Linked DNA regions of Prosthecomicrobium sp. N25. The protein of the gene in region 2 interacts with the protein of the main gene of each other region in a pairwise test. Links are inferred from orthologs where the notes say so. Each region holds a gene or a part of one and is shown on either strand. Other genes may lie near its edges. The genes, in order: WBG79_RS26655 and ssb.

Region 1 (3,316 bases), on a different replicon or contig from region 2:
TCGAGGACCGCGCCGACGGCGCGGAGCTGCTCCTCGGCGGCGAAGACGGGGCTCCTGACGAGACGGGCAAGGTCCGGGCTCTCCTTGACGAGCCGGTCGAAGCCGTCGAGCGCCGTCCCGACCTCGTCGACGACGCCGGCGTCGAGCGCCAGCTCGAACAGGGCGCCCGCATAACGCGACGCCACGCCGGATACGATGGTTGTCTCAGTCAAGGGCGACGACCCCCACGCCAATTCGGGCGGGAGAAGGTTTGCTACCTTCGCACGCCCTTGATATTGTTCGGCTTTTTGGTCGGGACATCCGAAGGAACGGGCCGAATTCCCGAAGCCGGGCGTGTCCTAGCACACGGGGTCTGGCCACGCAACATGGTGCGATGCGACATTTCCGAAAGTCTAACGTCAGCCTCGCGAGGGGGCCGGGCCGCCCTCGGGGCCGGACCCGGGCGGCGCGTCACAGGAAGCTCTGCGGGTCGATGTCGACGTGGACCTTGACGCCGCCCTGGCCCCAGCGGCGGGCGCCGAGCCAGCCGGCGAGGTAGGCCTGCAGGTCGGCGTTGCGCGGGGCGATGACCAGGAAGCGGAAGCGGTGCCGGCCGCGCACGACGGCAATAGGGGCCTCGGTCGGGCCGAGGACCCTGATCGTGTCGGAGGGGGGAATCGCCTGCGCCAGCGACTGGGCGGCGCCGAGGGCGGGATCGCGCCCCTCGGCCGAGACGACGATGCCGGCGAGCCGGCTGAAGGGCGGCATGAAGGCCCGCATGCGCTCCTCGATCTCGGTCCGGTAGAAGCGTTCGCGGTCGCCGGAGACGATCGCGCGCAGAACCGGGTGCTCGGGGGCGTGGGTCTGCAGGTAGCCGTGCGCCTCGCCGCCGGCGCGGCCGGCGCGGCCGGTCACCTGCTGGAGCAGCTGGAAGGTCTTCTCGGCCGCCCGCGGATCGCCGTGGGCGAGGCCGAGGTCGGCGTCGATCACGCCGACGACCGTCATGCGCGGGAAATTGTGCCCCTTGGCGACGAGCTGCGTGCCGATGACGATGTCGACGTCGCCGCGGGCGACCGCGGCGAGTTCGTCCTTGAGGCGGCCGGTGCCGCCGGGGAGGTCGGAGGAGAGCACGAGCCGGCGGGCCTCGGGGAAGAGCGCGGCGGCCTCCTCGGCGACGCGCTCCACGCCGGGCCCGCAGGCGGTGAGGCTGTCGAGGTCGCCGCAGGACGGGCAGGCCTCGGGCTTGCGGATGGTGTAGCCGCAATGATGGCAGGCGAGCACGCCGCGGAACCGGTGCTCGACGAGCCAGGTCGAGCAGTCGGGGCACTGGAAGCGGTGGCCGCAGCTCCGGCAGAGGGTCAGCGGCGCGTAGCCGCGGCGGTTCAGGAAGAGGAGCGCCTGCTCGCCCCGCCCGATCGCCTGGTTGACGGCCGCCTCGACCAGCGGTGCGACGGAGCGGCCGCGCGGCAGGCCGTTTCGCCTCAGGTCGACGGTGGTGATCTCGGGGAGTTGCGCGCCGCCGACGCGCGCCGGCAGGACCAGCCGGCGGTAGCGGCCGAGATCGGCGTTGACCCGGCTCTCGATCGAGGGGGTCGCGGAGGCGAGCACGACCGGGAAGCCGCCCAGGCGGCCGCGCACCACGGCCATGTCGCGGGCATGGTAGACGACGCCCTCGTCCTGCTTGTAGGCGCCGTCATGTTCCTCGTCGACGACCACCAGGCCGAGGTCGGGGTAGGGCAGGAACAGGGCGGAACGCGCGCCGATGACGGTGCGAATCTCGCCGGTCGCGACGCCGCGCCAGGTGCGGGCGCGCTGCCGGGCGCTGATCTCCGAGTGCCACTCGGCCGGTTTCGAGCCGAACCGGGCCTCGAAGCGGTCGATGAACTCGGCGGTCAGCGCGATCTCGGGCAGAAGCACGAGGGCCTGGCGGCCCCGTCGGACCGTCTCGGCGATCGCCTCGAAATAGACCTCGGTCTTGCCGGAGCCGGTGACGCCGTCGACCAGCAGGACCTTGAAGCCGCCGTCCCGGACCGCCTCGGTGAGGACGCCGGCGGCCTCGCGTTGGTCGGCGGAGAGTTCAAGCCGCGCGTAGTCGGGCTCCGGGATCTGCGCCGGCCGGCCCGGCATCAGGTCCACGGGTTCGAGGGTGCCGCAGGCGATCAGGCCGTCGACGACGGAGGCGGAGACGCCCGCGGAGGCGGCGAGGCCGACACGCGACCAGGCGAAGCCGCCCTCCAGGGCCTCGAGCACGCGGCGCCGGGCCGGCGTCAGGCGTTCGGGCGGCGGGCCCGCCAGGCGGACACCGCGGACCGGGGGCTCCGGCTCCAGCGCCTCGGGCGCGCGCAGCACCATGCGCAGGACCATGCCGCGCGGCATCATGTAGTAGTGCGCCACCCAGTCGACGAAGCGGCGCACGGTGGGGTCGAGGGGCGGGGCGTCGAAGACGCCGGCGATCGGCCGGAGCCGGTTGTGGCCGACGGGCTCCCCGCCCGGCTCGTCGTCCCAGACCGCGCCGATCACCTCGCGCGGCCCGAGCGGCACGGTGACGATCGAGCCGGGGCGCACCGTCATGCCGCGAGGCACCTTGTAGGAATAGGCCGTGCCGATCGCGACCGGCACCACAACCGGGACCACGTCGCGGTCCGGTCGGGCGGGGTCGGCGAAGAGGAGGTCGGTTTCGTCCATGGGGGCAGGGGGGCGATTCGGACGGGGCGGGAGCATGAGGGGAAGATAGGCGGTAATGGGCCGTTCATCACGTGCCCGGAAGATGCGGCCATGACCAGTCAGGCTCCTCTCCTCATCGCCGCGCCGGACCTCGCCGCCGCCGTCCAGGACTGGCTCCGCCACCTGGGGGCCGAGCGGCGCTATTCGCCCAAGACCCTGGAGGCCTACGAGCGCGACGCGCGCCAGTTCCTCTCCTTCCTGACCGGGCACCTGGGGGAGCCGCCCCGGATCGCCGCGCTCTCCGACCTCCGGCCCGCCGACGTCCGCGCCTTCCTGGCCCGCCGCCGGCACGAGGGACTCGAGGCGCGTTCGCTCGGCCGCGCGCTCGCGGGGGTCCGGTCCCTGGTGCGCTTCCTGGAGCGGCGGGACGGGGTCAACGCGGCGCCCTTCGCGGCCGTGCGCGCGCCAAAGCCGGGGAAGTCGCTCCCAAAGCCGCTGGAGGCCGGGCCGGCGCTCAGGCTCGTCGACGCCCGCGAGAGCCTCGCCGAGGAGCCCTGGGTGGCCGCGCGCGATGCCGCCGTTCTGGGCCTCCTCTACGGGGCGGGACTGCGCATCTCCGAGGCCCTGGCGCTGACGCGGGCCGCCGCGCCGATCGCCGCCGAGAGCCTGCGGG
Region 2 (3,055 bases):
CTCGTCGCCGCCTTCGCGATGCCCGCCGACGCGCAGGCGCCCGAGAAGGCCAAGCTGGAACTCGGCGTCGGCGGCAAGCCGCTCCTCTACTACCTGCCGCTGACCATCGCGGAGCGGAAGGGCTTCTTCAAGGAGCAGGGCCTCGACGTCACCATCAACGATTTCGGCGGCGGCGCGAAGTCGCTGCAGGCGCTGGTCGGCGGCTCGGTCGACGTGGTCACCGGCGCCTACGAGCATACCATCCGCATGCAGGAGAAGGGGCAGGACATCGTCGCCGTGCTCGAGCTCGGACGCTTCCCGGGGATCGTGCTGGCGACCGCCAAGGACAAGCCGATCAAGTCGATCGCGGACCTCAAGGGGGCCAAGGTCGGCGTCACGGCGCCGGGGTCCTCGACGCACCTGACCGTCTCCTATCTGCTCGCCAAGAACGGGATTGCGCCGGACGCGGTCTCGATCATCGGAGTCGGCTCGGGCGCCTCGGCGGTCGCCGCCCTGCAGAAGGGCAACGTCGACGCGGTCTCGCACCTCGACCCCGTGATCTCCAAGCTGGAGGCGGACGGCTCGGTCAACATCCTGGTCGACACCCGCACGGAGGCGGGCACCAAGGCGGTCTACGGGTCGACCAACCCGGCGGCCTCGCTCTACCTGAAGGCGGACTTCGTCAAGGCCAACCCGAACACGACCCAGGCCCTCACCAACGCGCTCTTCAAGGCTTTGAAGTGGCTCGAGAAGGCCTCGCCGGACGACGTCGCCGCGGCGGTGCCGGAAGAATACTGGCTCGGCGACAAGGCGCTCTACGTCAAGGCGGTGGCGGCGAGCCTGCCGACCTATTCGCGGACGGGCGTCATCACCGCCGAGGCGAGCAAGGGCATGCTGGAATTCCTCAAGGTCGTGGAGCCGACCTTCGCGGCCGACAAGATCGACCTCGCCAAGACCTTCGACGGTCGCTTCGTCGAGAAGGCCGCCCAGACGGTGAAGTGAACCGCGGCCTTCGATAACGAGCCCGGGACGGCGACGTCCCGGGACGGCGTCGGAAGACGGGGAGCTACCCGAGCAGCCTACTCGCTATCCAGGCGGCGCCCGCGGTCCTACGGTCCGGGTAGGGCCCGGCAGTCAGAAACGGCCGTGGGCGCCTCGGCCGGTCGTGATCGGGCCAGGACCGGCTGTCCTCGACCTGATGCACCTTCTCGAGCGGTCAGGACCGCACGCTGCCGCGCGCGATCGGCGACGGACCGTCCCCCGTCGCCCGCCGTTCAGAACGGGATTTCGTCGTCCATGTCGGCATTGGAGAAGGCCGGGGGCCGGCTGCCGCCGCCGCCCGAGCCGCCGGCGCGTGGCGCGCCGGAGCCGCCGCCGCGGTCGTAGCCGACGCTCCGCGCGGCCGGGCGACCACCGCCACCACCACCGCCACCGAAGTCCTGGTCGCCGCCGAAATCGTCACCCGATCCGGCGCCGGGACCGCCGCCCTGACCGCGGTCGAGCATGGTCAGCTGGCTGTTGAAGTTCTGCAGCACGACTTCGGTGGTGAAGCGCTTCTGGCCCTGCTGGTCCTCCCACTCGCGGGTCTGCAGCGCGCCCTCGACGTAGACCTTCATGCCCTTCTTCAGGTACTGCTCCGCGACCTTCGCGAGACCCTCGTTGAAGATCACGACGCGGTGCCACTCGGTCTTCTCCCGCCGCTCGCCGGACTGGCGGTCGCGCCAGGTGTCCGTCGTGGCCAGGCGGAGGTTGACGATCGGACGGCCGTCCTGGGTACGGCGGATTTCCGGGTCGGCGCCCAGATTGCCGACCAGGATGACCTTGTTCACGCTTCCGGACATGACGACCTCCTGTTCCGCCGCCACCCTACCCCGCCGGCGCGCCCGCGCCACGCGCGCCGCGGGGCTTATCCACGGCAATCTGTCCCGGAACGGACCAGCCTGCCCGTCCCGACGGGACCCTCGCCGGTGCGGTCCCCGGTGGGCCTTGCCATTCGTTCCCGATCCGTTCTATACAAGCCCGTATCGGAACGCAAGCCACCCCAGCCACCCGAGTCGCGCCGCGAGGATTGAGGGACGGCGTGCGAACCGTTAACGTTCGGCGGCGGCCTCGGGATCCGGCGATCCCGCAGGCGGCTCCTGACGGATCCTGACAGGAGGCCCGTGGGAGGGTCGCGGGCCGGCGGAGCCATCCGCCCGGCCGGGGGACTCGTATTGTTAACAGGGCCGCCGGCCCCCACTTGCGGGACATCCGGCTCCCCGGGCCGTGCACCCTGCCCGCCGACGCAGCCGACGAGAGCGATGATGACCGACAGACCGCGCGCTGGCGCCTCGGCCCTGAAGACGATCTCCATCCGGGGCGCGCGCGAGCACAACCTCAAGAACGTCGACCTCGACCTGCCGCGCGACAGCCTCGTGGTCATGACCGGCCTGTCGGGATCGGGCAAGTCGTCGCTCGCCTTCGACACGATCTACGCGGAGGGCCAGCGCCGCTACGTGGAGAGCCTGTCGGCCTATGCCCGGCAGTTCCTCGAGATGATGCAGAAACCGGACGTCGACCAGATCGACGGGTTGTCGCCGGCGATCTCGATCGAGCAGAAGACCACCTCGCGCAACCCGCGTTCGACCGTAGGCACGGTCACCGAGATCTACGACTACATGCGCCTGCTCTTCGCGCGCGTGGGCGTTCCCTACTCGCCGGCGACGGGCCTGCCGATCGAGAGCCAGACGGTGAGCCAGATGGTCGACCGGACCTTGGCGCTTCCCGAGGGCACGCGGTTCTACCTGCTGGCGCCCATCGTGCGCGGCCGCAAGGGCGAATACCGCAAGGAACTGGCGGACCTGCAGAAAAAGGGCTTCCAGCGCGTCAAGGTCAACGGCGCCTTCCACGAGATCTCCGAGGCGCCCGCCCTCGACAAGAAGCTGAAGCACGACATCGACGTGGTCGTCGACCGCATCGTCGTGCGGGCCGACATGGCGAGCCGGCTCGCCGACAGCTTCGAGACCGCGTTGAAGCTCGCCGACGGGATCGCGATCGCCGAGTTCGCCGACGACAAGGACGACAAGGGCGATCCGCG

What was found.
Region 1: the proteins of ssb (region 2) and WBG79_RS26655 interact in binary tests that used the Escherichia coli proteins (3 or more experiments, as listed by UniProt). The link is inferred for Prosthecomicrobium sp. N25 from one-to-one orthologs.

What each region holds. Positions count from the first base shown.
Region 1 is NZ_JBBCAT010000006.1:191,587-194,902, reverse strand. Bases 58-3,064 are described here. They hold WBG79_RS26655 (primosomal protein N'), read right to left. Parts: upstream 2,665-3,064; coding sequence 451-2,664; downstream 58-450. Other genes in these bases: WBG79_RS26650 (tyrosine recombinase XerC), read left to right, coding at 2,755-3,064; WBG79_RS26660 (F0F1 ATP synthase subunit delta), read right to left, coding at 58-212. Outside these bases: more of WBG79_RS26660, read right to left, coding at 1-57; more of WBG79_RS26650, read left to right, coding at 3,065-3,316.
Region 2 is NZ_JBBCAT010000001.1:2,731,529-2,734,583, reverse strand. Bases 38-2,783 are described here. They hold ssb (single-stranded DNA-binding protein), read right to left. Parts: upstream 1,821-2,783; coding sequence 1,254-1,820; downstream 38-1,253. Other genes in these bases: uvrA (excinuclease ABC subunit UvrA), read left to right, coding at 2,280-2,783; WBG79_RS12475 (ABC transporter substrate-binding protein), read left to right, coding at 38-981. Outside these bases: more of WBG79_RS12475, read left to right, coding at 19-37; more of uvrA, read left to right, coding at 2,784-3,055. UniProt on the Escherichia coli protein: Plays an important role in DNA replication, recombination and repair. Binds to ssDNA and to an array of partner proteins to recruit them to their sites of action during DNA metabolism. Acts as a sliding platform that migrates on DNA via reptation.